DNA from 3 places in the Mycobacterium sp. SMC-2 genome. Region 1 is predicted to be linked to each of the others. Evidence: predicted binding sites of a transcription regulator. Region 1 holds the regulator's gene; each other region holds the start of a gene.

Region 1 (9,959 bases):
CCGTTGACCTTCTCGCGGCCGACCCGGGCGATTTTCCCGACGACACGGCGCACTACCTGTGGGCCTGGACCGACCGGTCCGGCGGATCGCTGCGCGCCCGCATGTTCGCCGCCAACCTCGGTGTGCCGGAAGACGAAGCGACCGGCTCGGCCGCGATGCGAATCACCGACTACCTCAGCCGCGACCTGCACATCACCCAGGGCAAGGGATCGATCATCGAGACGACGTGGAACGCCGAGGGCTGGGTGGGGGTGTCCGGCCGCGTCGTCAATGACGGTGTGACGCACCTGGACTGAACCCCGGCGCCGGCTCAGCGCTGTCGACGCAGCACCGCGGCGAGGTGGTGTTGCAAGGGCTGCCCGACCGCGCCCATCCGCACCGAATACGACAGCTCGTCACCGTCGATGCGGAAGGAACGGCCAAGGGCGTTCACCTCTTTGGCGGTCGGGGTCAGCCCAACCTCCGTGGTGGACATTTCGATCTCGATCACATCGCCGTTGACCGTGTACGTGCCCACCTCGATTTCGGTGATGCCGCTCGGGTGGGCCAGAACCAGTTCGACGTGGCCGGGCTGCGGCACCCGGAGGTATCCGGTCTCGGCGTGCAACGGTTTGCCGTCGGCCGGCGCCTTGGTCTTTTGCGAGTACGCCAGGAACGGCTTGCCGACGTGGGAGAAGACCACTTCTTCGAGATAGTCGAAGGGCTGGATCGTCGGGTATTCACCCGCGCCCTGGCCGACCCACGTGCCGAGAAGTGGTGCCAGGGCGTCGAGATCGGGATGCAAGTCGGTGGGCATGAAACGAGACTAGCCCCGGCGAGGTGCGGCGAGCCGGGCCGTCAGCTCGGTGTGGTGACCTGGCGGTGTTCGCGCAGCGCCTGGATCTCGCGCTCGAAATCCTCCGCGGATTCGAAGGATCGGTACACCGACGCGAACCGCAGGTACGCCACTTCGTCGAGGTCGCGCAGCGGGCCGAGGATGGCGAGGCCGACCTCATGACTGGCGACCTCTGGCGAACCCGCGGCACGCACGGCGTCCTCGACCTGCTGGGCCAGCAGGTTCAGCGCATCGTCGTCCACCTGGCGGCCCTGACAGGCCCGGCGCACACCGCTGATGACCTTTTCCCTGCTGAACGGTTCGGTGACGCCGCTGCGTTTGACCACGGCCAGCACGGCGGTCTCCACCGTGGTGAACCGCCGTCCGCACTCGGGGCACGACCGGCGGCGCCGAATGGCCTGCCCTTCATCGGTTTCCCTCGAGTCGATCACCCGGGAATCGGGATGGCGACAGAACGGGCAATGCATGACCGCTCCTTCGCCGTGCCAACAACCAGGTACCGCAGCACTTCGAGCGTACCCGCGCGCCCACCCGCCCGGGTAATGCGGACGCGAAGCGTCGGAGCCCGCCAAGCTGAGGTCCAGGGCTGTTAGCGGCGCGGTCGTCAGCCGACCGGGGCGATCAGCGTCTGGCCCGCCACCAGGGCCGGCGAGTTGATGTCGTTGAGTTCGCGGATGCGGTCGGCGACCTGGCGGGCCGGCGCGTCGGGGGCCACCCGGTGCGCGACGTCTTGCAGTGACTCCCCCGCCTCTACGCGCACGACGGCCAATTTGTCGGGCACATGAGCGGCCGAACTCCCGGAGTCGCCGTTGAGCACCTGACCGACGTTGCCGACGAGGCCCAGCCACAGGGTGATCGCGCCGGCGGCCAGCGCGAGCCAGATGGTGGTCGCCACCGTGACGGGGCGCCTGCGGTGAGGCGCGCCGGACATCGCGACGCCGGTGCCGTGGTAGCGCGTGGGCGCTCCAGCCGGCCGCGGCGGACCGGGCCGGCGGGAACAGGCCAGCCCGTCCCGGCCGTAACGAATCCCCTGGACCGGCCCGTTGACCGGGCGCCGAAGGCTGCCGGTGCGCGGCGCCAACATGTGGATGGTTGTCATCTGCGTTCCTCCGGTCAACTCGATTCGCTCAGCTGTTCGACTGTATCGCTCGTGTGTTCGAAATCCGAACATGTGAGCGAAGCGTGTCGCACGAGTCGAACGCTAGACCACGCCACCGACAAGTTCGTGGTCGCCAGGGTTGACATGCGGCTGAAATACCCGATCCGCCGAAGAGTTACACCTTTGTGATTAACGGGGTCGGCGTGCGGTTTCGCGGATAGCGCGGCAACACGACACGCTAGTCGAACACATGTTTGATTCTTGGGCCCGGTGGGGTTACATTCAGTGCCATGAGCGACAGCAAGGACACCTCATCGGCCGGCGCGGACGGTCGGCTGCACGCCGTGGATTCATCGCTGACCGAACGGCAGCGCACCATTCTGAACGTCATTCGCGCGTCTGTTACCAGCCGCGGCTACCCGCCGAGCATCCGGGAGATCGGTGACGCCGTCGGTCTGACGTCGACATCGTCGGTGGCTCATCAGCTGCGCACCCTCGAGCGCAAGGGATACCTGCGTCGCGACCCGAACCGCCCCCGGGCGGTTGATGTCCGCGGCGCCGATGACGGGGTGGCCGCACCGGCCACCGAAGTCGCCGGCTCGGACGCCCTGCCGGAGCCGACGTTCGTACCCGTCCTCGGGCGCATCGCGGCCGGTGGACCCATCCTGGCCGAGGAGGCCGTCGAGGACGTGTTTCCGCTGCCGCGCGAATTGGTCGGCGAGGGCACGCTGTTCCTGCTCAAGGTCGTCGGTGACTCCATGATCGAGGCGGCGATCTGCGACGGCGACTGGGTGGTGGTGCGACAGCAGAACGTCGCCGACAACGGCGACATCGTCGCGGCCATGCTCGACGGCGAAGCCACCGTGAAGACGTTCAAGCGCGCGGGCGGTCAGGTGTGGCTGATGCCGCACAACCCGGCGTTCGATCCCATTCCCGGCAATGAGGCGACCGTGCTCGGCAAGGTCGTCACGGTGATCCGCAAGGTCTAGCCCCGACGGGGTCAGTCCGCCTTGACGAAGCCGTTGGCCTGCGCCACTTCTTCGCTGGACAGCCAGATTTCGGCGAGCGTGTCGTGGTAGAGCTCGCTGCCCGGCGTGTAGTACAGCCCGAAGCGGGCGTTCGCCTTGATCGGGTATCCGTCGGGCACCTGGTAGGGGTCGTCGAGCGGCAGGTGGATGGTCGGGCGCCCGGGCGGGCCGGCCCCCGCGCCGTTGGCCTCGTCATCCGCGGCCGCGTGCCGCCCGCCGCGCTGCTGGGTTGCGGCGGCCGCCTCGGGCGCGATCACTTCCGGCGCGGGGGCCTCGGCCTCGGCAACGTCCGCGGAGACGTGCGGTGCGGCAACATCCGGATGTTCGGGCTCGGGGCCGCCGTCGCCGGACTCGGCTTCCGGAGGCATGTGCGGCACCGCGACGTCGAGGTATTCGGCCTCCACGTAGTCGTCCTCCGCGCGCTCTGCTTCGCGGGCGGCGTCGTGCGTCTCATCGGCATACTCGACTTCGGCATATTCGGCTTCGGCGTATTCGGCTTCGGCGTATTCCGGTTCGGCGTATTCGGCTTCCGCGTACTCCGGTTCGGCGTATTCGGCTTCGGGGTAGCCCGCCTCCGACATGTCCGCCGGCGAGACCACGGAGAAGGAGTCGGTGTCCACCGCGTCGGGGTTCTCGTCGACCCCGAGTTGGCCCTCGTCCGCGCCGCCCCGGCTCCAGCTGACCCGACCGGGGGCGTGGGCGTCGGCCGCTTCCGGCTGACGGCCGAACTGCTCGGTGGTGACGTCGTCGTGTCCCCAGTGCTGGTCACCCGCGGCGGCGTAACCGACATCGAGGTCGCCGTACGGCTCGTAGGCGCTGCCTGCGCGCGCGGCGCGACGCCGGCGCCAACCGAAGGCCACCAACCCCGCCAAGACGAGCAGCACCAGCACAGGAACGCCGGCCAGCAACCACCACCACTGCCACGTGAAGTTCTTGGGATGTTCGGGCATTGCCGAGCTGCTCGGCTGGTTCTGCCCCGACACCTGCAGGCCGGACAGCAGCGGCGCCAGATTGGCCGGGTCCGTGCTGAACGTGTTCTTCGCCCGGTTCCACGAGATCTTGCCGCCGGCGAACTGCTGGGAGACCACGTCGCCGTCCATGGCCTGGTCCCCGACGGGCGCGCCCAGCTTGCCGGCCGGGCCGCGGAGCTTGTCCCACGCCGCCTTCATGGCCCCGCGCACCACGAACGCGCCGCGCTCGGAAGTCCAGAAGATCACCGGCTTATCGGCGCCCGAGAAGGTGACGACGCGGCTGGACGGGATGCCGCCGTCGGACTCGTTTGAAGTGGGGAAACCCAGGTCGCCGGCCGGTCCGCCCAGTGACTCGTACTTGGCCAGGATGTTGTTCTCGATCGCGTTCGCACCGGTGGCCGGGCTGAAATACACCTTGCCGTTGGCGAAGTCCTGGACGATGCCGTCGCCGACGGGATGTTGCGCGCCCTTCTTGACCCCCAACGGGCCGTTCGGACCGCCGGCCGCGCGCCAGGCCATGTTGATCGCCGCAGTGGGATCGATCGCCACCTGCAGCCCCTTCAGCTGGTCGGCCAAAGCCGTTGGCTCGGTGGTGAACTGCTTCGTCTGCCTGTTCCAGGAGACCTGGCCGCCGCTGAACTTCTGGGCCGACACCTCGCCGTTGTACGTTTCGTCGCCGACCGGAACCCCGAGCACGCCGCCGGAACTGCCGAGCTTGTCCCAGGCGGCGTTGATCGCACCGCGCACCACGAACGCGCCGTGGTCGGGCGTCCAGAAGATCACCGGCTTGTCGCTGGCCGAGAAGGTGGCCACGCGGCTGTCGGGCCCCGCGAGGCCGGGCACCTCATTGATGGCGGGAAAGCCCAAATCACTGCCGGCGGGCCCACCCAGCATCTCGTATTTGTCCAGGATCGGTCCGTAGACGAATTTGGCGCCGGTCGCCGGCGTGAAGAACATCTTGCCGCCGTCGAAGTCCAGCGCGAAGCCGTCGCCGGCGGGGTACACATCGCCCTTGCGGGCGCCCAGGGGCGAACCGTCTCCGCCGGCCGCCTCCCACGCCGCCATCATGGCCGCCTCGGCGTCGCCGATGGGAGACGCCGCCGCCGGGGGCGCCAGCAAGCCGGCGGCTACCGCTGTGGCGGCCAAGCTGACCAGTGCGCTCCCGACCAGCCTGCGCATGTGACCTCTCTGCCCGTTCACCAAGCCTCCCAGCCGGCGGCTATGCCCCCTATCAGCGGCTATGCCCGTACCCGTGCAGCCGGTGAGCGGGCCGTAGTCCGACCGCGGGGAAACAACACCGTCCCGATCCCGATTATCGCCGGGCTCGCACAACTTTCCCCCAGCCAACAAAGAATACGAAGTCAAATCACGAAAAGTGCAAAAACGGATACCACGTCGATGTCGAAATGATGCCGAGCCACGCTCAAATCGCGACCACCCGCCACGTCGCTCGCGCGTAATGGCGCCCGAACCCGGCGCCCGCCTGCGCAATAGGGCGCGAGTGCCGTCGCGCGTAATGATTCCGCGCCCGCAGGTGTAGCCGAACTTGCCCGGCTGTTCAGCGGCGTCGCGCTTTTCGGCTTGACCGTGCGCCATTGCGCGGTCGACGTACCCAAAACACATGCGCCGACCGTACGTGACGCCATTAACGGTTCAGCGATCTACCCGAAAAAAACGGCCGCATGTCGGGCATTGATCCCGTTTTGCGTCACCGCGCGATTGGCCGCCCAGATCGACCAACGGCGTTGGGGGCTAGACGCCCAGGCTGCGGCCGATGATTTCCTTCATGATCTCGGTCGTGCCGCCGTAAATGGTCTGCACCCGCGCGTCGAGATAGGCGCGGGCAACGGGGTATTCGCGCATGTACCCGTAGCCGCCGTGCAGTTGCAGGCAACGGTCGATCAGATGGACCTGCTTTTCGGTGGAGTACCACTTGGCCATCGCCGCTTGCTCGGCCGTCAGCTTCTTGTCCAGGTGCAGCCGGATGAATTCGTCGACCATCATGCGCACCACGGTGGCCTCGGTCGCCAGCTCGGCGAGCACGAAGCGGCTGTTCTGGAAGCTGCCGATCGGCTTGTTAAATGCCTTGCGCTCCTTGGTGTATTGCAGCGTCTGCTCCAACACCTGCTCCATCGCCGCGGCCGCCATGATGGCGATCGAAATCCGTTCCTGCGGCAGGTTCTGCATCAGATAGATGAACCCCATGCCCTCCTGCCCCAGCAGGTTTTCGGCGGGAACCTTGACGTCGGTGAACGACAACTCGGCGGTGTCCTGCGCGTCCAGCCCGATCTTGTCCAGGTGGCGACCGCGTTCGAAGCCCTCCATGCCGCGTTCGACGGCGAGCAACGAAAAGCCCTGCGCGCCTTTGTCCGGATCGGTCTGCGCCACCACGATCACCAAGTCGGAGTTGATTCCGTTGGTGATGAACGTCTTTGCGCCGTTGAGCACGTAGTGGTCGCCGTGGGCGACCGCGCGGGTCTTGATGCCTTGCAAGTCGCTGCCGGTTCCCGGCTCGGTCATTGCGATCGCCGTGATGAGCTCGCCGGTGCAGAACTTGGGCAGCCAGCGCTGCTTCTGCTCTTCGGTGGCCAGGGCCAGCAGGTAGGGTGCCACGATGTCGTTGTGCAGCCCGAAGCCGATCCCGCTGTAGCGACCGGCGGTGGTCTCCTCGGTGATGATGGTGTTGTACCGGAAGTCGGGGTTGCCCCCACCGCCGTATTCCTCGGGCACCGCCATGCCGAGGAAGCCCTGCTTGCCGGCCTCGAGCCACACGCCGCGGTCGACGATCTTCGCTTTCTCCCACTCGTCGTGGTAGGGCGCGACATGGCGATCGAGGAAGGCGCGGTAGGACTCACGGAACAGGTCGTGCTCCGGTTCGAAAAGAGTGCGCTGATACTTGACGGCACTGCCCATGGGATGACCTCCGGCGGCTGGAAACTCTGTCGCCCAACATATACCAACCAGACGGTTGGTCGGCAGCGGCCGGGGTCGCCCGGGAGATCAGTCGGCGGAGAACTCTTGCAGGCGCCCGGCCAGCGCCGCCGGAACCCGGGCCTTGATCCGGGTGCCGTCGGGCTTGTGCTCCTGGTGCTGCACGCGCCCGTCGGCGTGCAGCCGGGCCACCAGGTCGCCGCGGTGGTACGGAATCACCACGTCCACGGCCGCATCGGCGGCAACGGCCAGCTCGCCCATCCGGCAACGCAGGGCGTCGATACCTTCGCCCGTTCTCGCCGAGACGAACACCGCCCCGGGCAGCGCGTGCCGAAGCTTCGCCAGCGTCAGCGCGCTCGCGGCGTCCACCTTGTTCACCACCACCAGCTCGCGCGGCGGGTCACCATGATGGTCGGCGACGACGTCGGTGATCACCTCGCGCACCGCATTGATCTGGGCGAGTGGGTTGGCGTCGGAGCCGTCGACCACGTGCAGCAACAGGTCGGCGTCGACGACCTCCTCCAGCGTGGAGCGGAACGCCTCGACCAGTTGGGTGGGCAGGTGCCGGACGAACCCGACCGTGTCGGTGAGCACCAGCGGGCGACCATCGGTGAACTCGGCGCGGCGGGTGGTGGGCTCCAGCGTCGCGAACAACGCATCCTGCACCAGCACCCCCGCCCCGGTCAGCGCGTTGAGCAGGCTCGACTTGCCGGCGTTGGTGTAGCCGACGATGGCGACCGACGGCACGTCGCTCTGCCGGCGGCGGCTGCGCTGGGTGTCGCGGACCTGCTTCATGTCCTTGATCTCGCGCCGCAGCTTGGCCATGCGTTCACGGATGCGGCGGCGGTCGGTCTCGATCTTGGTTTCACCCGGACCGCGCAGGCCCACGCCTCCCCCGCTGCCGCCGGCACGGCCACCGGCCTGCCGGGACATCGACTCACCCCAGCCGCGCAGCCGCGGCAGCATGTACTCCATCTGGGCCAGCGATACCTGCGCCTTGCCCTCCCGGCTGGTCGCGTGCTGGGCGAAGATGTCCAGAATCAGCGCGGTGCGGTCGATGACCTTCACCTTCACTGCCTTTTCCAGGGCGGTCAGCTGCGCCGGGGACAGTTCACCGTCGCAGATCACGGTGTCGGCGCCGGTCGCCAGCACCACTTCGCGCAGCTCCTGGGCCTTGCCCGAGCCGATGTAGGTGGACGGGTCGGGCTTGTCGCGGCGCTGGATGAGCGCTTCGAGCACCTGGGAGCCGGCGGTCTCGGCCAGGGCGGCCAGCTCGGCCATGCTGGCCTCGCTGTCGGCGGCGGTGCCGTCGGTCCACACGCCGACCAGGACGACGCGTTCCAGCCGCAGCTGGCGGTACTCGACCTCGGATACGTCGGCGAGCTCGGTGGACAGCCCGGCGACGCGGCGCAGCGCCGACCGGTCTTCCAGGGCGAGTTCGCCGGTGCTCGGTTCCGGCACAGCGTGATTAGAGAATTCGGGATGTGTCATAGGCAATCAAAGATGATGCACGGCGAATCGGCGTCGTGCATTCGAATTAACGCTGCTGCGCGTCCCACCATTCCCCGCTGACCTCCCCGTGCGCCACCAATACCGACGGTCCCCTCAAGTAGCTGGTGGCGTCGGTGATGGTGACGACGACGTCGCCGCCCGGCACCCGCACCACGAGCGTTCCGGTGTCCGCACCGGCGCCGGCCAGCGCGGCCACCGTCGCCGCGACCGTGCCGGTGCCGCACGAGCGGGTCTCGCCCACGCCCCGCTCGTGCACCCGCATCCGCACCGCGCCGTCGGCCGGCGCTGTGAGCACTTCGACGTTGACGCCCTCCGGGAACTGGGCGGGGTCGAAGCTCACCGGCGCCGCCACGTCCAGCGCGGCCAGCTCCTCGGCGGTCAGCGCGGGATCCACGCAGGCCAAGTGGGGATTGCCCACGTCGACCGCCAGGCCGGAAAACCGCCGGCCGCCGATGACGGCGCTCCCCGGGCCGAGCGTGTTGGCCTTCCCCATGTCGACGCTGATGTCGGCGTGCGTCGCGTCGGCGCGGTGCACGGTGATCGGCCGGGGGCCGGCCGGCGACCCGATCACGAATTCGTCGCGTGCCTCCAGGCCGCTGGCCCGCAGGTAATGCGCGAACACCCGGGCGCCGTTGCCGCACATCTGGGCGACGGAACCGTCGGCGTTGCGGTAGTCCATGTACCAATCGGCTGAGGCCACGCCGTCGGGCAGGCGGTCGAGCACGCCGGCCGACAGGGCGGCACCGGCGGTGGTGACCCGCAGCACCCCGTCGGCGCCCAATCCGCGCCGCCGGTCGCACAGGGCCGCCACCCGGGCGGCGGTGAGGTCGAGCGTGGCCTGCGCGTCCGGCAGCACCACGAAGTCGTTCTCCGTGCCGTGGCCCTTCGCGAAAATCACCTGCTCAGGATACGTGGCCCCAGGCTCGCAGCGCGTCGTCGACGAGCCGGGTGCCATCGGCCGCGTCCAGCCAGTGGATCCGGTGGTCGCGGCGGAACCAGGACCGCTGCCGTCGCACGTAGCGTCGGGTGCCCACGTACGTCTGTTCCCGCGCGTCGCGCAGTCGATCCGCGCCGCCTCCGGCGTCGAGCGCCTCGATCACCTGGGCGTAGCCCAGGGCGCGCGACGCGGTGACCCCGTCGCGCAGGCCCGCGCCCAGGAGCGCGTTCACCTCGTCGACCAGGCCCTGGTCGAACATGGCGTCGGTGCGCCGGGCCAGTCGCTCGTCGAGAACCGTTGTCTCGCAATCCAATCCAACGATGCCGGTGTCCCACCTCGGGGGGCCGATGCGTGGCGCGGACGCCGCGAACGGCTGCCCGGTCAACTCGACCACTTCGAGCGCCCGCACGGTGCGCCGCGCGTCGGTGGGCAGGATGGCCGCCGCGGCGGCGGGGTCGCGACGGGCCAGCTCGGCGTGCAGGACGCCCACCCCGACCTCGGCCAGCCGCCGTTCCCAGCGCGCCCGCACGGCGGGATCGGTCGCGGGGAACGACCAGTCGTCGAGCAGGGATTGGATGTAGAGCATCGAGCCGCCGACGATGATGGGCACGGCGCCTCGGGCCGCGATCGCTTCGATGTCCGCGGT
Region 2 (9,959 bases), 870 kb from region 1:
CGGACCGGCTGGGCCACGCCCGCGCCCTCGAGAATCGTTGGCGGCAGGTAGATCTCGGCGGTGGTGCCGGAACCCGCCTCGTTGGCCGCCGGGCCGCGCAGCCCCACCCGGATGCCGTGCCGGGCCGCGATGCGGCCGACCACGAACAGACCCATGTGGCGGGCGTTGTCGGGGCTGACCTCACCCCCGGCCTGCAGCCGCATGTTGGCGATCCGCCGATCGCTGTCGTTCATGCCCAGCCCGGAGTCGGCGATCCGCACCACGACTCCCCCGTCGCCGCCGCGGGCGGCCGACACCCGTACAGGGGTAGCGGGCGGCGAGTAGCGCAGGGCGTTGTCGATCAGCTCGGCGAACAGATGGATGGCGCCGCCGGCGGCTGCGCCGAGCAGCGTGGTGTTCTCGGGCAGCCCGGCGATCTCGACGCGGCGGTAGTCCTCCACCTCGGACACCGCGGCATTGAGCACCGTCGACAACGGCACCGGGTCGCGCTGGTCGCGGGCGAGCTGCGCGCCGGCCAGCACCAGCAGGTTGGCGCTGTTGCGGCGCAGCCGGGCGGCGAGGTGGTCCAGCCGGAACAGGCTGTCGAGGCGCTCGGGGTCCTCCTCGTTGCGCTCCAGCCGGTCGATGAGCGACAGCTGCTGGTCGACCAGCGAGCGGCTGCGCCGCGACATGGTTTCGAACATGTCGTTGACCAGCAGCCGCAACCGGGCCTCGTCCCCGGCGAGCAACAAGGCCTGGGTGTGCAGTTCGTCGACGGCGTGGGCGACCTGGCCGATCTCCTCGGTGGTGTAGACCGGCAGCGGCTGCGGCGTCGGCTCGGCGCCGCCGGCCTTGACCCGGGCGATCTCCTCCTCGAGGTCGATGTGGGCCACCTTGAGGGCGCCGTCACGCAGCGCGCGCAGCGGCCGCACCAGCGCGCGCGCCACCAGCAGCACGACCGCCAGCGCGACCACGATGGCGGACAGCACCAGCACGGTGTCGAGGACGGCGGCGTTGCGCTTGTCGGCGGCCTGGGCGTGCACGGACTTCGTCACGGATGCGGTGGCGTCCTTGATGACCTGGTCGGCGATGTCGTCGGTGGCGTGTATCGAGCGCAGCAGGTCAGGGTTGTCGACGAGCACGCTGGCCGGGTCGGACATGATCGCCATCCGGGTCACCAGTTGCTGCTGCAGCGTCTTGGCTTCGGGCGAGCCGGCGCCGAGGACCTCGCTCATCCCGAACAACGTCGACGGCTCGGTCCCGGCCAGGGTGATCATCGAGGTCCGCAGCTGCGGCTCGGGCAGGTCGGCGCCGCGGGTGATGAGGATCTTCTGCATTGTCATCTGCCCGCGGGCCCCGACCGCCCGGCTCAGGCCTTGCGTTTGGGCGCGGATCTTCTCGTCGTCGACGCGCACCGACGCGTTGATCACGTCCTCGGCCGTCAACAGGATCGGCGCGTAGAGGGTCACCCGCTCCCGCAAACCAAGGTTGTTGTCGCCCACCTTGTTCACCAGCATCTGACCGCCGTCGAGCAGGGTGTTCACCCCCGACCGGACCTCGGGGGACACGTCGGTGTCGCGCAGCCGCGTGTCCAGTTCGTACTTGCGCGCCTCGAAGTTCTTCTTGGCCCCCTCCACGTCGCGCCCGGTGCTGCCCGCCAGCAGGGCGACGTCCAGGGCCGACATGTATTTGGTGATCACCGGCACCACGTCGGCGCGGGCCGCGGCCAGCCGCAGACCCGCCGAGTTGGCCATGGCGCCGTGGATGCGCAGCGCCCCGAAGACCGTCGCCACCATCAGCGGGACCAGCACAATCGCCAGCACCTTCCACCCCACCGGCCAGTTGCTCAGCGACCAGCTCGGGGGGCGTTTGGCCGGCGCCGCGTCGGCGCCGCGGTGCTCTGCGGATTCGGAGGCGGCCGCCTCGGCCAGGTGGGCCGGGCGGGCGAACATGGTCACGTCGCCGCGGCCGAGCGACCGGCCGCGGCGCCGATGGTCAGCGCTCGAGAAAACGAGAGGCTCATGAGACTTCCTGCTTTATCCACCCGTGCCACGCCAGATGGGCGCGATCGCGTCAACGCGGCAACCCGACGAGTATGACAGCCCGCGGCCCAGGTCACCAGAATCCGTACTGAGCAGACAGGCCCCTCCAAGGTGGGCCATCGCACGGGCGGACGAGTCTGGCAAACCTGCCCGCGAAAGATCTACGCCGGCCGCAGGACTGCGACGAGGAAATCCGAGTCGTCGGTGAACGGTCGCAGGTCCCACGCGGACAGCAGCAGGTCGGGCTTCAACCCGGCGGCCGCCGCGTCGTCGAGAAACTCGCCGAACTCGTAGTCGCGGCCGGCGCCGAAGCCGATCGCCGCGCGACCGTCGTCTCTGAGGTGGGCCCGCAGCCGGCCCAGCACCCGGCGCCGGGTGCTCGGCGCGAGGAACGTCATCACGTTGCCGGCGGACACGATCACGTCGAACGGTTCGGCGATGCCGCGGGCGGGCAGGTCGAGTTCGGCGAGATCGCCGACCAGCCAGCGCGGACCGGGATGATCATGTTCGGCGGCTTCGATCAGGGCCGGGTCGACGTCGACGCCGACGACGTGGTGACCGGCGGCGGTCAGGTACCCGCCCAGTCGGCCGGGGCCGCAGCCGGCGTCGAGGATGCGGGCGCCGCGGGGCGCCATCGCGTCCACGAAGCGGGCCTCGCCGGCCAGGTCGTCGCCGGCGCGGGCCATGGCCCGGAACCGCTCGATGTACCAGTGCGAATGACCGGGATCGACCGCGACTTTCTGCATCCAGAGGCTCTGCTCGACCATGCGACCATTATCGCGTTGTGTTCAAGCTGATGTTCTACTCGCCGCGCATCGCCCCCAACACGGGCAACGCCATCCGGACGGCGGCGGCGACCGGCTGCGAACTGCATCTGGTAGAGCCGATGGGATTCGACCTGTCCGAACCCAAGCTGCGGCGGGCCGGGCTGGACTATCACGACCTGGCCTCGGTCACCGTGCACGCGTCGCTGGCGGCCGCGTGGGAGGCGCTGTCACCGGCCCGGGTGATCGCGTTCACCTCACACGCGCCCACGTTGTTCGCCGACGTCGAATACCGGGCGGGCGATGTGTTGCTGTTCGGGCCCGAACCCACCGGGCTGGATGAGGCGACGCTGGCCGACGCGCACATCACCGAGCAGGTGCGCATCCCGATGCTGGCCGGCCGCCGCTCGCTGAACCTGGCCAACGCCGCGGCCGTCGCCGTCTACGAGGCCTGGCGACAGCACGGCTACCCGGGAGCCGTCTGAATCGCTACCACTTATCCCAGTGCGTGAGCTGCTCGGCGGGCAGCCGCTTGGCCGGGCGGAAGTCGGTGCCCTTGGTGTAGGCGATGGGGAACAGCCCGCCCTGGCTGTACGTGTCGTAGGGAATGCCCAGCACGTCGGCGACCTGCTTTTCACCGCCACCGAGCAGGTGCAGCGTCGTCCAGCACGACCCCAACCCGCGCGAGCGCAGCGCCAAACAGAAGCTCCACACCGCCGGGAACAGCGACGCCCAGAACGAGACGCCGCCCAACGGCGAGGAGTCTTCGCGGCCTGCGATGCAGGGGATCAACAACACCGGCGCCTCGTGCATGTGCTCGGCGAGGTAGGTCGCCGAGTCTCGGACCTTGCCCATCCGCTCCCCGCGGATGTCGCCGTATTGCGGCGCCGGCGCGCTCAGGTAGCCCCGGGCGTTTTTCAGGTAGACGTCGCCGATCGCCTTCTTCTTCTCCGCGTCCTCGACGAACACCCATTGCCAGCCCTGCGAATTGGAACCGGTCGGCGCCTGCAGCGCCAGCTCGAGGCATTCCATCAGGATCTCCCGGCCGACCGGCCTGTCGAAGTCCAAGCGCTTGCGGACCGAGCGGGTGGTGGTCAGGACTTCGTCGACGGACAGGTTGAGGGTCATGTCGGCGAGACTACCGCCCCTCACCGAACGTGAAGCTGCTGCGAAATTTCGCCGCGTTTTTCGCAAGAGCTTCACACTCGGCGAAAGGCTCACCGGAAGTCGCGCGACTTCGAGCCGACCGCCAGCGTGATGCGGCCCAGCCGCTCGGCGACGACGGTGACTGCGCCGCTGGCGTTTTGGACCTGGCCGCGCACCAGCAGCGCCGGCGCCGTGTTCGCCAGCTTGCGGTGCCGCGCCCACACCCCCGGCGTGCAGAGCACGTTGACCATCCCGGTCTCGTCCTCGAGGTTGAGAAACGTCACCCCCTGGGCCGTCGCGGGCCGCTGCCGATGGGTCACCGCACCGGCGATCAGCACGCGGTCGCCGTCGGGCACTTCCAGCAGCTTCTCGGCGGGCACCACGCCCATCGCGTCCAGGTCCGCCCGCAGGAACTGCGTCGGATAACTGTCCGGGGAGACGCCGGTGGCCCACACGTCGGCGGCGGCCAGTTCCAGCTCGCTCATCCCGGGCAACGCCGGGACGTGCGACGACGAGCCCACGCCGGGCAGTCGGTCCGGGCGCTGGCTGGCGGCCGCCCCGGCCGCCCACAGCGCCTCGCGCCGCGACATGGAAAAGCAGGCAAAAGCCCCGGCCGTGGCCAGCGCCTCGGCCTGGGGCACGGAGAGCTGCAGCCGCGTGGTCAGGTCGAGCAGGGAAGCGAAGGGGCCGTTGGCTTTTCGTTCCTGCACCAGCCGCTCGGCGAGGTCGTCACCGATGTGGCGGATGGCGCCCAGCCCCAGGCGCACCTCCGTTCCGGCATTCTCGAGGGTGGCGTGCGCCAGGCTGGCGTTGACGCAAGGGCCGTGCACCGTCACGCCGTGCCTGCGCGCGTCGGCCACCAGCGACTGCGGCGAATAGAAGCCCATCGGCTGCGCGCGCAGCAGCGCCGCGCAGAACGCCGCCGGGTGGTGCAGCTTGAACCAGGACGAGTAGAACACCAGCGACGCGAAACTCAGCGCGTGGCTTTCCGGGAAGCCGAAATTGGCGAAGGCCTCCAGCTTTTCGTAGGTCCGGTCGATCACGTCGTCGGGGGCGCCGTGCAGCGCACGCATGCCGTCGTAGAACCGGCCGCGCAGCCGTCGCATGCGTTCGGTCGAGCGCTTGGAGCCCATCGCGCGGCGCAGCTGGTCGGCCTCGGCGGCCGAGAAGCCGGCGCAGTCGACCGCGAGCTGCATCAGCTGTTCCTGAAAGAGCGGCACCCCCAGCGTCTTTCGCAGCGCCGGCTCCATCGACGGGTGGTCGTAGACGACCGGGTCAAGGCCGTTGCGCCGGCGGATGTAGGGGTGCACCGACCCGCCCTGGATGGGTCCGGGACGGATCAGCGCGACCTCCACCACCAGGTCGTAGAAGATCCGGGGCTTGAGCCTGGGCAACGTGGCCATCTGCGCTCGCGACTCCACCTGGAACACGCCCACGGAATCGGCGCGGGCCAGCATCTCGTACACCGCCGGCTCGGAGAGGTCGAGTTTGGCCAGGTCCACCTCGATGCCCTTGTGCTCGGCCACCAGGTCGATGGCGTAGTGCAACGCGCTGAGCATGCCCAGCCCGAGCAGGTCGAATTTCACCAAGCCGATTGCCGCACAGTCGTCTTTGTCCCACTGCAACACACTGCGGTTCGCCATGCGCGCCCACTCCACCGGGCACACGTCGGCGATCGGGCGGTCGCAGATCACCATGCCGCCGGAGTGGATCCCCATGTGCCGCGGCAGGTTCCGGATCTGGTTTGCCAGATCGACCACCTGTGGCGGAATGCCCTCGACGTCCGGCGAGTCGGCGAGCCCGTTCCAGTGGCCGATCTGCTTGCTCCACGCGTCCTGCTGGCCCTGCGAGAAGCCCAGGGCACGGGCCATGTCGCGCACCGCGATCCGGCCCCGATAGGTGATGACGTTGGCGACCTGGGCGGCGTAGTCGCGGCCGTATTTGTCGTAGACGTACTGGATGACCTTCTCGCGCTGGTCGGACTCGATGTCCATGTCGATGTCGGGCGGCCCGTCGCGGGCCGGCGACAAAAATCGCTCGAACAACAGCTCGTTGGCCACCGGATCCACCGCGGTGACGCCGAGGGCATAGCAGACCGCGGAGTTGGCCGCCGACCCCCGGCCCTGACACAGGATGTTGTTCTGACGGCAGAACCGGGCGATGTCGTGCACCACTAGGAAGTAGCCCGGAAAACGCAACCCGGCAATGACTTTCAGCTCGTGCTCGATCTGGGTGTAGGCCCGCGGCGCACGCTCGGCCGGCCCGTAGCGGTCCCGCGCGCCCGCCATGGTCAGCTGCCGCAGCCAGCTGTCCTCGGTGTGCCCGGGCGGCACGTCGAAGGGCGGCAGCTGCGGGGCGATCAACGCCAGCCCGAACGCGCACTGCTCGCCGAGCCCGGCGGCGGCGCTCACCGCGTCGGGGCACCAAGCGAACAGCCGGGCCATCTCCTCGCCGGACCGCAGGTGCGAACCCCCCAGCGGGGCCAGCCATCCGGCGGCGGTGTCCAGGGACTGCCGCGCCCGGATGGCGCCCATCGCCATGGCCAGCCGGCGCCGCGACGGCCCCGCGAAATGCGCCCCGGTGGTGGCGACGACGCCGACGCCGAAGCGCGGCGCGAGCGCGGCCAGCGCCGCGTTGCGTTCGTCGTCGAGCGGGTGACCGTGGTGGGTCAGCTCGATGCTGACCCGGTCCGCGCCGAACCGGTCCACCAGGTCGGCCAGCGCCAACCCCGCCGCGCCCGGCCCTTGCGACAGGGCCTGGCGCACATGGCCTTTGCGGCACCCGGTCAGGATGTGCCAGTGCCCGCCCGCCGCCTCGGTCAGCGTGTCGAAGTCATAGCGCGGCTTGCCCTTCTCCCCGCCGGCCAGGTGTGCGGCGGCCAGCTGCCGCGACAGCCGCCGATACCCCTCCGGGCCGCGGGCCAGCACCAGCAGGTGCGGGCCGGGCGGATCCGGCGTCTCGGTGCGGGCCCCGGCCCCCAGGGACAGCTCGGCGCCGAACACGGTGCGCAGCTCGAGTTCGGCGGCCGCCTCGGCAAACCGCACCGCGCCGTACAGGCCGTCGTGGTCGGTCAGCGCCAGGGCGCGCAACCCCAGCCGGGCAGCCTCCTCGACCAACTCCTCCGGCGTGCTGGCCCCGTCGAGGAAGCTGAACGCCGAATGCGCGTGCAGCTCGGCATATGGAACGGACGAGCGGGCCGCCCGCGGGCCGTCCGGCGGCCGGTACGTTCCGCGCTTGGACGACAAGGGGGCGTCCTCCCCCGGCCCCGCCGGCACGCCGGCATGGCGCGGCTTGCCGTCGAGCACCCGCTCCATCTCCGCCCAACTCGGCGGCCCGTTGAACCAGCCCACAGCGCGCCAGTCTATCGAATGTGTGTTCGAATTGCCTCGGGCAGGACTCGGTGTTGTTGTTCGGCGAGCGCCGCCGCAAGCGGCACCGACCGACGCTCGGCCGGGCCGACCACCGTGAGAAGGTGGGGTCATGCCACAGCCGGGACCGGTCACCATCGACCCGCGCCGCCATGACGCGGTGCTGTTCGACGCGTCCGACCCCACCCTGGAAGGGCGGCTGCGCGAGATCGGGGTAGGCACCGCGGTCTACACCGAGGACCCGTTGGAAGCGGCCCGGCGACTGCAGGTCCGGCCCGGCCGGTGCGCGGTCGTCACCGCCGACGAAGCCGGCGTCGAGGCCGCGCGCGCCGCCGGATTCGCGTTGGTCATCGGCGTCGACCGGGCGGGCCGGGGCGACGCGCTGCTAGACGCCGGCGCGGACGCGGTGGTCGCCGACCTCCGCGAGGTCGCCGTGCGCACCGGGGACCGCCGGATGTCGCAGCTGCCCGACGCGCTGACCGCCCTGGACGACCTGGCCGCGCGCCGGCCGGCGGTGTTCTTCGACTTCGACGGCACGCTGTCCGAAATCGTCAGCGAGCCCGACGCGGCCACCCCGGTCGCCGGCGCCACCGAGGCGCTGCGGCAGCTGGCCGCGCGCTGCCCGGTCGCGGTGCTGTCGGGCCGCGATCTGGCCGACGTGACGAAACGAGTAGGCGTGCAGGGGATTTGGTATGCCGGCAGCCATGGTTTCGAGCTGACCGCGCCCGACGGCACGCACCACCAGAACGACGCCGCCGCGGCGGCCATACCGGTGCTGGACGCCGCGGCCGGCGAGCTGCGCGAGCGACTGGGCACCATCCCCGGTGTGGTGGTGGAGCACAAGCGCTTTGGGGTCGCCGCTCATTACCGCAACGCCGCGCGCGACCGGGTCGGCGAGGTGGCGGCCGCGGTGCGCGCGGCGGGCCGTCGTGACGGTCTCCGGGTGACCACCGGCCGCGAGGTCATCGAGCTGCGCCCAGACCTGGACTGGGACAAGGGGAAAACGCTGCGCTGGGTGCTCGATCACCTGACCGGCTCCGGCTCGGACCCCCGCACGCCGGTCTATCTCGGCGACGACATCACCGACGAGGACGCGTTCGACGCGGTCCGCGACGGTGGTGTGCCAATCCTGGTGCGGCACTACGAAGACGGGGACCGCGCCACCGCGGCGCGGTTCGCGCTGGACAGCCCCGCGCAGGCCACCGAGTTCACCGCGCGGCTGGCACGCCGGCTGTCCGGTCAGCCCTGAACGTATTCCACGGCGCCGTCGTCGAGCACGACCCGACTGCCGGAGCCCTCGGCCCCCGAAGCCTCGGTGCGGAACACCGCCTTGCCCGGCTCGGTGCGCCAGATCAGCGTGGTCAGCGTCTCGCCGGGAAACACCGGCGAGGTGAACCGCGACTCGATCGAGGTGATGTTGGCCGCGATCCCGCCGCCGAGCTCGGCGACCAGCGCGCGGCCCGCCACCCCATAACTGCACAGCCCGTGCAGGATCGGCTTGGGGAACCCGGCCATCTCCCGGGCGAACCACGGATCGCTGTGCAGCGGGTTTCGGTCACCGGAGAGCCGATAGATCAGCGCCTGGTCCTCCCGGGTGGGCAGCGCGACGCGAGCGTCGGGCTCGCGATCCGGGAATTCCGGTGCGGTCGGCCGCTGACCCGGCTGTCCGCCGAACCCGCCCGCCTGGCGAATGACAAGCGTGGTCAGGGTTTCCGCGATCAGCGCACCCGAGTCCGGATCGGTGCCGCGGCCGCGCAGCATGATGATGGCGTTCTTGCCCTCGCCCTTGTCCTGGATGTCGGCGACCTCGGTGACCACCGACAGCTTCCCCGCGGGCGGCAGCGGCGCGTGCAGCCGAATACCCTGCGATCCGTGTAAGAGCAGGGCGTGGTTGAACGTCCCGATCTTGCCGGCCGCGCCGAAGGCCGGGCAGCAGATCACCGCGTACGTCGGCAGCACCTGCTGGTCGATGCCATGGCTGTTCTCTGTTGTGAACGACAGGTCGTCGACGCCGGCGCCCACGCCGAGCGCGTACAGCATCGTGTCCCGGTCGGTCCACTGGAAAAGCATCGGTTCGGTCACCGCGCCGACGGCACTCGGGTCAATCGCCATCTGAGCCTCCTTCGCAAGTATTTTCTCCACCTAACCATCGCAAACCCTTCCCACCGATGCCGTCGGCAGGGCAGGCTATCTCCCATGCCGAAGCGCAGCTTGGTCTCCAGCGTCTCGAAGGCGGTCGCGGCGCTGGTCGCGGTCGTCATCGTCGGCGCCTGTGGCGGATCACCACAGGCGCGCAGCATCACGGTGACGTTCATCCGGCACGCCCAGTCCGAGAGCAACGTCAGCGGGGTCATCGACACCTCGGTGCCCGGGGTCGGCCTGACCCCCGAGGGCAAGGGGCAGGCCCAGCAGGTCGCCCACCAAGCGGGCCATAAGGACTACGACGGCGTCTACGCCTCCACCATGGCCAGAGCCCAGCAGACCGCGGCGCCGTTGGCCTCCGAGCTGGGTAAGCAGGTCGAGGTGTTGCAAGGCATTCAGGAGATCAACGCCGGCTGGTTCGAGGGCAAGCCGATCGCCCAGGAGGCCGCGACGTATTTGCTGGCCCCGGCGGACTGGCTCAGGGGCGACATGCAGAACAGCATCCCGGGGTCGATCAG
Region 3 (9,959 bases), 730 kb from region 1:
CGTCGCCGCCCTTGCCGAGCGAGGGTGCGGACATGTGAAAGATGCCGTCCTCGAAGGCTCGGACGTTGCTCCACGCGATCCCGGTGCCGACGACGACCGCGAGCGTGAGCGCAGTGGCAATCACACGAACCACACGATGCACAGACATCCCACTAGGTTACTTGCGACACAGACGCTTCGCGGGTAGCGAACCCCCGCGCGCCCCAGGCGTCACCCGAGCGTTCCGGCGCATGCCAGACTCAAACCATGTCGACCAGGATCGTGATCGCCGGTGCCGGGGGGCAGCTGGGCAGCTGTTTGCGTTCCCTGGCCGCCGGCCAGGGCCGCGACGTGCTGGCGCTGACGTCCTCGGAGTGGGACATCACCGACCCCGTCGCCGCCGAGCGGATCGTCCGGCGCGGCGACGTGGTGATCAACTGCGCGGCGTACACCGACGTCGACGGCGCCGAGAGCGACGAGGCCGGCGCCTACGCCGTCAACGCCGCCGGCCCGGAGAACATCGCCCGGGCCTGCGCGCGCGCCGGCGCCCGGCTGATCCACGTCTCCACCGACTACGTCTTTGACGGCGACTTCGACGGCGCGGCGCCCCGGCCCTACGAGCCCGACGACGAAACCGCGCCGCAGGGCGTGTACGCCCGCAGCAAGCTCGCGGGGGAGCGGGCCGTGCTGGGGGCGCTGCCCGACGCCGTGATCGTCCGGACCGCCTGGGTCTACACCGGCGCTGACGGCAAGGACTTCGTCGCCGTCATGCGCCGGCTGGCCGCCGGGGACGGTCCGGTGGACGTCGTCGACGACCAGATCGGCTCACCGACCTACGTGGGAGACCTGGCGGCCGCGCTGCTGCAGGTCGCCGACGACCGCGTGCCCGGGCCGATCCTGCACGCCGCCAACGAGGGCGCGGTGTCGCGCTTCGAGCAGGCGCGCGCGGTGTTCTCCGAATGCGGCGCCGACCCGGCGCGGGTGCGGCCGGTCGGCACCGACAAGTTTCCGCGGCCCGCGCCGCGGCCGGCCTACTCCGCACTGTCGTGCCGGAAGTCCGCCGCGGCGGGGCTGCGGCCGTTAAGGCCCTGGCGCGCTGCGCTTGTCGCGGCGCTGGCGGCATCGAGCAGTGACCGACCGTTACCCTCTACGCGTGACTGACGTTCTGCCGGTCGTGACGGTGACCTACTCACCGGGCCCACACCTCGAGCGCTTCCTGGCCTCGTTGTCGCTGGCCACCGAGCGGCCCGTGTGCGTGCTGATGGCCGACAACGGCTCCACCGACGGGACGCCGCAGGCCGCCGTCGAGCGCTATCCCAACGTGCGGTTGTTCCACACGGGGGCCAACCTCGGGTACGGCACCGCGGTCAATCGCGCGGTGGCGCAGCTGGAGTCGGACGACTGGGTGATCGTGGCCAACCCGGACGTGCAGTGGGGCCCGGGCAGCATCGACGCCCTGCTGGAGGCCGCCACCCGGTGGCCGCGCGCCGGCGCCCTCGGCCCGCTCATCCGCGACCCCGACGGCTCGGTGTACCCGTCGGCGCGCCACCTGCCCAGCCTGGTCCGGGGTGGCATGCACGCGGTGGTGGGCCCGCTATGGAAGCGCAACCCGTGGACGGCCGCCTACCGCCAGGAGCGGCTCGAGCCCACCGAACGCCCGGTGGGTTGGCTGTCCGGATCGTGCCTGCTGGTGCGCCGGTCCGCCTTCGCCCAGGTCGGCGGGTTCGACGAGCGCTACTTCATGTATATGGAAGACGTCGACCTCGGGGATCGCCTCGGCCGGGCCGGCTGGCTGAGCGTGTACGTGCCGGCCGCCGAGGTGCTGCACCACAAGGGCCACTCCACCGGGGGCGACCCGGCGAGCCACCTCGCGGCCCATCACCGGAGCACCTACCTGTTCCTGGCCGACCGGCACTCCGGTTGGTGGCGGGCGCCCCTGCGCTGGGTGCTGCGGGCCTCGCTGGCGCTGCGGTCCCGCCTGATGGTGCGCGGCGCGCTGCGCAGTCGGAGACGGAAACTGGCGGAAGGGCGGCGCACAAATGGCTAACCCGCAGGTCGATGCCGTGATCTTGGTCGGCGGCAAAGGCACCCGGCTGCGTCCGCTCACGCTGTCGGCGCCCAAGCCGATGCTGCCGACCGCCGGGCTGCCGTTTCTGACCCACCTGCTGTCCCGCATCGCCGAGGCGGGCATCGAGCACGTCATCCTGAGCACCTCGTATCAGGCCTCGGTGTTCGAGGCGGAGTTCGGCGACGGGTCCAAGCTGGGCCTGCAGATCGAGTACGTCACCGAGGACAGCCCCCTGGGAACCGGCGGCGGCATCGCCAACGTCGCCGGGCACCTGCGCCACGACACCGTGATGGTGTTCAACGGTGACGTGCTGTCCGGTTCCGACCTCGGCCAGATGATCGAGTTTCACCGGGCGCAGCACTCCGACGTCACCCTGCACCTGGTGCGGGTCGGCGACCCGCGGGCCTTCGGCTGCGTGACGACCGACGCGGACGGCCGGGTCACCGCCTTCTTGGAGAAGACGCAGGACCCGCCGACCGACCAGATCAACGCGGGCACGTACATCTTCAAACGCGCCATCATCGACCGGATTCCGCTCGGCCGGGAGGTGTCGGTGGAGCGCGAGGTGTTCCCGGCCCTGCTCGCCGACCCCGACGTCAGGGTCTGCGGCTACGTCGACTCCAGCTACTGGCGCGACATGGGCACGCCGGAGGACTTCGTCCGGGGCTCGGCGGATCTGGTGCGCGGGATCGCCCCCTCCCCGGCCCTGCGCGGTCACCGCGGCGAGCAGCTGGTGCACGACGGCGCGGCGGTGTCGCCGGGCGCGGTGCTGATCGGCGGCACCGTCGTCGGGCGGGGTGCCGAGATCGGCCCCGGCGTCCGGCTGGACGGCGCGGTGATCTTCGACGGCGTCAAGGTCGAGGCCGGCAGCGTGATCGAGCGCTCCATCATCGGCTTCGGCGCGCGCATCGGCCCGCGGGCGCTGATCCGCGACGGCGTGATCGGCGACGGCGCCGACATCGGAGCGCGCTGCGAGTTGCTGCGCGGCGCCCGGGTCTGGCCCGGCGTTTCGATTCCCGACGGCGGGATCCGCTACTCGTCCGACGTCTGAGGCCCGCTATCGCGCCGAGCGTGACGCTACCGTCACGCTCGAGCCCGAGCGTGACGTTGCCGTCACGCTCGACCGGTGGCCCGCGAGACCAGATACGCCAGCGCGCGGTCGGTGCCGGGTGGCAACGCGTCGGCGGGCCACCACCGCAGGTCCTCCGATTCGTCGCTGATCGCGATCTGCGCGCCGGCCGGCGCGTGCGCCACGAACTGCAGATCCAGGTGCCGGGTGGGCATGCCCAGCGAGCAGGTGAGCGGGTGGACGTGCACGGCGGCCAGCCGGGGCTCGATGCGCAAACCGGCGACGCCGGACTCCTCGGTGGCCTCGCGCAGCGCGGCGGCGACGATGTCGTCGTCGTCATCGTCGCAGTGGCCGCCCAGTTGCACCCAGCGGCCCAGGCGGCGGTGCAGAGTCAACAGCACCTGGCCGCCGGTGTGGTCGAGCACCAGCGCCGAGGCGGTGACATGGCCGGGCACGCACGCGCGGCGGCACGCGTCCGGGCGGGCGAGCACGAAGGCCAGGACCGCGTGCCGCAACGAATCCTGCGCGGCGTCGGGGGGCCGCCAGTCGGACAGCAGTGAGATCGCCGACTCCCGGACGCTCACCGCGAACCCCGCCGCTTCCGGCGGTCGCGCAGCGAGACCCAGGCCGCGCGGCACCGCGCCACCACCTCGGTCTGCAGCCCCAGCCCGTCGATCAGCACATGGCGGTCGACGAGGTCGAGCGCCTTCTCGATCTCGTCGGCCTTCAACAGCAGGTCCACGTCACAGGCGAGCTCGGGGCCGGCCAACGCCGGGGGCGGAATCGGCAGCTGCTCGGCCTCGCGGGGTTCGAGCTCCAAGATGCCCCCGCCGTAGCTGCGCCCGAGGATCTCGGCGAAGGCGAACGTCACGCTGTTGTGGAACGCCGCGGCCAGCGCGGCCGCGTCGACACCCGCGGCGAGCCGGACCCGGTGCACGGTGTCGGTGCTCGTCGCGGCCGCGGCGTTGACGGTCAGCCGCGGAGCCAGGTGGATCTGGCGCAGCATGAACAGGTCCGGGATCCACAGCGACGGCGTGGTCCACCACGGCGTGCGGATCGAGCACTTGTAGCCGCGGTCCACGCCGGCCGCCTCACCGGCGTGGATGTGTGCGGCCAGGGCGGGATCCACGGGGTCGCGCGGCGCGTCGAGCAGCCAGCCGCGGTGCCCGGCGGCGACATCGGTTGCCCGGCAGTCGGTGTCGTAGACCAATCCGGACAGCTGCGCGCCGCGCGAGACGAGCGGGACGCAGTGGGGCAGCAGCCCGAGTTCGCGGGCCTGCGCGTCGGTGAACGTGAAGAAGCTGTTGCGGCCCGTCACGATGCCCACGTCCACCCCGGCGACCGACCCGAGGCGGGTCATGGCCGTCGACCCCTTGAGCGTTCGCAGCTGCCGGATCGCGGCCGGGTCCAGAAAGTACTTGGTCCACTTCTCGTCCTCGTGCAGCAGCGCGGGTGCCCCTTCGACGTCCAGGTCCGCGTGGGCGAGCCCGTCGGCGTCGGTGAGGTGGACCGTGCGGATCCGGGCGGGCCCGGCGCCGGCGACCCCGCAGAACAACACGACCTCCTGCAGGATGCCGTCGAACACCAACCGCTCGAACGTCACCAGGACGATGTCGGTGAACCGGGTCAGCAGGAACTCGCGCAGCTGCGCGGCGTAGCCGACCTGAAGCAACTCGGCGGGAAGCACCAGGCCCACCCGCCCGCCGTCGCGCACCAGGATCGAGCTCGCCACCACGAAGGGGACCCAAGCGTTGGTCAGGCGGCTGGGCCGCAGGCCCGCGCGGTTCATCAGCTCCAGCGCGGGGTCGCGCTGCTCGGGCGCCCAGTTGCCGAACCGGATGTAGGGCGGGTTCCCGGCTACCCCGTCCCACCCGCCGGGCTCGGTGCTGGCGAGCCAGGTGAACAGGTTGGCTGCGTCGACGGGCGCGAATTCCCGTGCCTTGACGGCCTCCTCGGCGACGAGCTCGACGCCGTGGGGCCGCCCGCCGAGGGCGGCCAGCTCGCGCAGGATCGCGCCGGCACCGCAGGAGGGTTCCAGGACGCGCGGTCCGGCCTCGCGGACCCAGCGGGCCAGGAAGCGGGCCACGGGCGCGGGCGTGTAGTAGCCGCCGCGAGCCTTGTCGGCGGACGCCGGCGCCTTGCCCGCGAATCTCATCGGCCCAGTATCACTTGCGGATCAACAAATCCCCGGTGTCCGCCGCGCCGCGCGGGCCGGCGGGTTCTTCGGGGTGGCCGATCGCGATGGCGCCCAACGGCTCCCAATCGGTGGGCAATTCGAGCTCGGCGCGCACCAGGTCGGCGGCGAATATCGTCGAGCCGATCCAGCAGCTGCCCACCCCCCGCACGGCCAGCGCGACCAGCAGGGCCTGCACGGCCGCCCCGACCGCGACGGTGAACATGGTGTGCTCGGCGTCGGCGCGGGCGGCGTCGGGATACGTGTGCGCGCCGTCGGGGACCAGCATGGGGACGACGACCTCGGGTGCGTCGTAAAGGATCTGACCGCGCGCCACCCGCCGCTCCACCGAGTCGGCGGGACGGCCGTCGCCGGCGAGGTCGGACCGCCACTTGTCTTTCATGCGGTCCAGCAACCGCATTCGGACGTCGCGTGTCTGCAGCCAGACGAACCGGACCGGGCGGGTGTGGTGCGGGGCCGGCGCGGTGAGGGCCTCGGCGACGGCGGCCTCGATCAGCTCCGGCGCGACGGGCTCGGCGCTGAAGCGGCGCACCGATCGGCGCAAGAGCTGGGCCTGGCGGCGACCCATCTCGAGGGCCTCGGCGGTGCCGAGCCAGAACAGGTCCTCCTCGCCGGGCCGCAACAGCTGCCGGGCCGTCGAGCCGTCGTCGGGCACCGCAAGGCCGCGCACCACTGCCACCGGCACGGCGGTCAGCTTGCCCTTCACCAGGTCGGCCGCCGCCGCGACCTCGTCGGCGACCGCGATCTCGGTGACCACCAGTTCGTTGCCGTGGCGGTCGACGGTTCCCGAATAGCCGTGCAGCACAGCCAGACCGGCCGAGCCCACCGCCGCGTCGATCTGGCCGTTGCGCCAGGCGCGGCCCATCGTGTCGGTGATGACCACGGCGACGTCGACGCCGAGCCGCTCGGCCAGCCCGGCGCGCAGCGCCGCGGCGCTGCCGTCCGGGTCGAGGGGCAGCAGCGCCAGTTCGTCGGGGCCCACGTTGGATCCGTCCACGCCCGCGGCGGCCTGAATGAGGCCGATGCGGTTCTCGGTGATCAGCGTGCGGCCCTTGCGCGCCAGCACCCGCACCGCCTCGTCCTCGACCAGCTTGCGCCGGAGTTGGTCGCGCTCCTCGGCGTCGCGCGGCGCGGGCACCAGCCGGCCCTCGCACTTGGACACCACCTTGCTGGTCACCACCACGACGTCGCGGTCGCGCAGCCAGGGTGCGGCCGCGGCCAGCGCCGCGCCGAGGTCGTCGCCGGGCCGGAATTCGGGAAGCCCGGCGACGGGCAGGATCTCGATCGCCGCGCCGGTGCCGTGTTCGGTCACGGGGTGACGCCCGCAAGGTCGAGCCCGGCGCGCACCATCTCGGCCGTCGCCTTCGGGTCGGTCATCAACAGCGGCACGGCGGTCACCGCAACGCCGTCGATGTCGGCGTGATCGCCCTCGTGCACCAGCCAGCAATCCAGTATCCCGGTGCCGCGGCGCGCCCCGTAGTGCCGGCCGACCGCCTCCGCGGTGGATTGGACCCCGATGACCTTCAGGCACGCATCGGCCATGCCGCGCAATGGTTTTCCGCCGATGATCGGCGAGTAGCCGACGATCGGGGCGGTCGCCGAGCGCAACGCGGCGCGAATCCCGGGGACGGCCAGGATGGCGCCGACGCTCACCACCGGGTTGGACGGCGCCAGCAGGATGACGTCGGCGTCGGCGATGGCCGCCACAGCTTCAGTTGTGGCGGTGGCCTTTTCGGCGCCGACGAAGGCGAAGCTGTGGGTGGGCACGCCGGCCCGGTAGCGCACCCACCACTCCTGGAAGTGGATTGCCCGGCGGGTGCCGTTCTCCGGATCGGTGATCACCACGTGCGTCTCGCAGCGGTCGTCGCTCGCCGGCAGCAATCGGGCGCCGGGTTGCCAGCGGTCGCACAGCGCGGTGGTGATCTGCGACAGCGGGTAGCCGGCGCCCAGCATCTGGGTGCGCACCAGGTGAGTGGCGATGTCCCGGTCGCCGAGGCCGAACCAGTCCGGCTGCACACCGTAGCGCGCCAATTCCTCTTTGGCGTGCCAGGTTTCGTCGCGGTGACCCCACCCGCGCTCCGGGTCTACGCCTCCACCTAAGGTGTACATGCAGGTGTCCAAATCCGGGCAGATCCGCAGTCCGTGAATCCAAGCGTCGTCGCCGATGTTGACGATTGCGCTAAGTTCGTGGTTGCCGGCTCCCGCGTCTGGGTGCTGTTGCGTTTCGAACTGACCCAGCCCGAGCAGCTGTTGAACACCCAGCAGGAAGCGGGCGCCGCCAACCCCACCCACCAGAACGGTGACCTTCACGTGGACGACAGTACTGCCCGGCAACCGTTCGGTGTCGGGCCCGTGACGCGGCTATTAAGCCTAGTCGTGGGCGGTGTGACCGACACGCCGAACGCACAAAACAACGGAAACGCCGTAATTCGGTCACGAGATGGTATGGAAATGCGCCGTAAAGCTTGACCCGGCAGAATAACCCGTGTCTAATCACAACAGTGTCATTTCCCGGTTGGCCGGCCGGTTCCGGTGTCGCAGACCGAGATTCGCTCACTTGTTCGAATTGTCTGTACACATCAGAAAAGTGGGAACCACTCACTCTCTCAATGAAACTGAGGAGGCGGACGACCGTATGTCTTACGAACATCTTCGAGGAGTCATGGCGAGCACGCCGCACACCCCTATTGGCTCAGCGCCGGTCCGACCGGCCCGGCCGCACTTGACCGTGGTTCCTGATGCGCCAGTCGCATTCGAGCCCGAGCCGATGCAGCTGCCCATCGCGGACCAGTGGCAGGACCGCGCGCTCTGCGCCCAGACCGACCCGGAGGCGTTCTTCCCGGAGAAGGGCGGCTCCACCCGGGAGGCCAAGAAGATCTGCCTGGGGTGCGAGGTACGTCATGAGTGCCTGGAGTACGCCTTAGAGCACGACGAGCGCTTCGGCATTTGGGGCGGTCTCTCCGAGCGCGAGCGCCGCCGCCTCAAGCGCGGCATCATCTGACGCGAAGGCGCCTACGCGTCGGTGTCATTCGTCGTCGATCGTCGGGTCGATGACCGACGGTTCCACATCGAGGTAGATCGCCACCTGGGCCACCAGTATTTCGTGCAGTAAATCACCGAGCTCGACGGTGTCCTTGGCCCGTCGCTCAATCGGCTTGCGGAACAAGAGAATTCGCGCCCGCGTGGCGTTTCCGCGGACGTCGACGCCGGCCGGGATCAATCGCGCCAGCGGGATCGGCCCGTCGGCGATGACCTCGGGCGGCCACTGCACGCTGTCGGGATCCTTGGCCGCGATACGGGGGATCTCGTCGACCGCCACGTCGAGTTCGGCGAGGCGGGCCTGCCACTGCCGCTCGATGGGTTCGTAGGCCTCCAGCACCGCCATGTCGAACCGCTCGGCCCGGCTGCGCCACCCGGGCACCGTCGGGGGCAGCAGCGGACCGCGCATATCGCGGCCGCGCCGGGAGGACCGGTGGGATGCGAACCGGCCCTGGGACCGATCCCTCCGCGGGGAGCTGCGCGAATCGCCCACGCGCCGATGGTAACGGTTGAACATCGGGGGGCGAGCGGTTGCGCGTGTCCGGCGCTTCACCGGCGTTTGCGCACGATAGCCTTTCGCTCGTGAACGTTCCCCGTCGCTGCTGCCGGCCCGGGTGTCCGCATTACGCCGTGGCGACCTTGACGTTCGTCTACTCGGACTCGACGGCCGTGGTGGGGCCACTCGCGACCGCGCGGGAACCGCATTCGTGGGACCTGTGCGTCGGCCACGCCGGCCGGATCACCGCACCCCGCGGGTGGGATCTCGTGCGCCACGCCGGTCCGCTGAATTTCGAGCCCACCCATCCCGACGAGGACGACCTGGTCGCCCTGGCCGACGCGGTGCGCGAGGGCGGCCCCGGCGAGCGCGCCGTGCCCCATGGCGCAACCGGCGCGCCGCTCAACGGGTTCGTCGACCCGCACCTGCATCACGGCGGGGCCACCGCGCCCAGCAGCAGTGTGCTCGCGCCGCCCGAACAGCGTTCCGGCCGGCGCCGCGGGCATCTGCGGGTGTTGCCCGACCCCAGTGACTAGCCGTTCCGGCGCCGTGCGCAATCCCGCGCACCGTCTGCGGTCCGGTGTTTCCCGGGGGCCGATAGGCTGACGGCCAAGAGGCGAAGGAATCGATGGCGTCAGGAGGCCCCCGCATGTCTCGGCTCGCCGCGACTGTGCACCGTGTCGTCAAGGCTTACGACGTGCGAGGGCTGGTCGGTGAAGAGCTCGACGAGCCGCTGGTCACCGCCCTTGGGGCGGCGTTCGCCACGCTGATGCGCGGCGAGGGCGCCCGGCAGGCGGTGATCGGTCACGACATGCGCGACAGTTCGCCCACGCTGGCCGCGGCCTTCGCCTCCGGCGTGACGGGCCAGGGCCTCGACGTCGTGCGCATCGGCCTGGCCTCCACCGACCAGCTCTACTTCGCCTCCGGGTTGCTGGACTGCCCCGGCGCGATGTTCACCGCGAGCCACAACCCGGCCGCCTACAACGGCATCAAGCTGTGCCGGGCGGCCGCCAAGCCGGTCGGCGCCGACAGCGGCCTGCGCACCATCGGCGAGCAGGTGATCGCCGGGGTCGAGCGCTACGACGGACGACCCGGAACCGTCACCGACCGCGAC

Evidence for each region. Region 1 encodes LexA, which represses DNA repair genes until DNA is damaged. Its sites were predicted from a motif close to CGAACANNTGTTCG; they were not measured.
Region 2: a site for LexA is predicted at 7,297-7,310, ahead of KXD96_RS08535 (error-prone DNA polymerase). Genes of this name have one in related genera too.
Region 3: a site for LexA is predicted at 7,861-7,874, ahead of cofD (2-phospho-L-lactate transferase). Genes of this name have one in related genera too.

What each region holds. Positions count from the first base shown of each region.
Region 1 is NZ_CP079863.1:2,651,447-2,661,405, reverse strand. It holds gene KXD96_RS12660 (PhzF family phenazine biosynthesis protein) at 1-296, shown strand, start outside; gene KXD96_RS12655 (peroxynitrite isomerase) at 311-796, opposite strand; gene nrdR (transcriptional regulator NrdR) at 838-1,302, opposite strand; gene KXD96_RS12645 (LysM peptidoglycan-binding domain-containing protein) at 1,440-1,934, opposite strand; gene lexA (transcriptional repressor LexA) at 2,225-2,923, shown strand; gene KXD96_RS12635 (LGFP repeat-containing protein) at 2,935-5,112, opposite strand; gene KXD96_RS12630 (acyl-CoA dehydrogenase family protein) at 5,686-6,846, opposite strand; gene hflX (GTPase HflX) at 6,934-8,355, opposite strand; gene dapF (diaminopimelate epimerase) at 8,402-9,274, opposite strand; gene miaA (tRNA (adenosine(37)-N6)-dimethylallyltransferase MiaA) at 9,279-9,959, opposite strand, start outside.
Region 2 is NZ_CP079863.1:1,785,626-1,795,584, reverse strand. It holds gene KXD96_RS08555 (ATP-binding protein) at 1-1,937, opposite strand, end outside; gene KXD96_RS08550 (bifunctional 2-polyprenyl-6-hydroxyphenol methylase/3-demethylubiquinol 3-O-methyltransferase UbiG) at 2,183-2,788, opposite strand; gene KXD96_RS08545 (tRNA (cytidine(34)-2'-O)-methyltransferase) at 2,806-3,270, shown strand; gene KXD96_RS08540 (nitroreductase family protein) at 3,275-3,913, opposite strand; gene KXD96_RS08535 (error-prone DNA polymerase) at 4,003-7,281, opposite strand; gene otsB (trehalose-phosphatase) at 7,412-8,548, shown strand; gene KXD96_RS08525 (MaoC/PaaZ C-terminal domain-containing protein) at 8,539-9,411, opposite strand; gene KXD96_RS08520 (histidine phosphatase family protein) at 9,496-9,959, shown strand, end outside.
Region 3 is NZ_CP079863.1:1,925,948-1,935,906, forward strand. It holds gene KXD96_RS09120 (LCP family protein) at 1-148, opposite strand, end outside; gene rfbD (dTDP-4-dehydrorhamnose reductase) at 247-1,140, shown strand; gene KXD96_RS09130 (glycosyltransferase family 2 protein) at 1,133-2,026, shown strand; gene KXD96_RS09135 (NDP-sugar synthase) at 2,019-3,098, shown strand; gene KXD96_RS09140 (NUDIX hydrolase) at 3,161-3,700, opposite strand; gene KXD96_RS09145 (class I SAM-dependent methyltransferase) at 3,697-5,271, opposite strand; gene KXD96_RS09150 (coenzyme F420-0:L-glutamate ligase) at 5,282-6,622, opposite strand; gene cofD (2-phospho-L-lactate transferase) at 6,619-7,620, opposite strand; gene KXD96_RS09160 (WhiB family transcriptional regulator) at 7,973-8,311, shown strand; gene KXD96_RS09165 (metallopeptidase family protein) at 8,336-8,758, opposite strand; gene KXD96_RS09170 (DUF3499 domain-containing protein) at 8,932-9,381, shown strand; gene KXD96_RS09175 (phosphomannomutase/phosphoglucomutase) at 9,495-9,959, shown strand, end outside.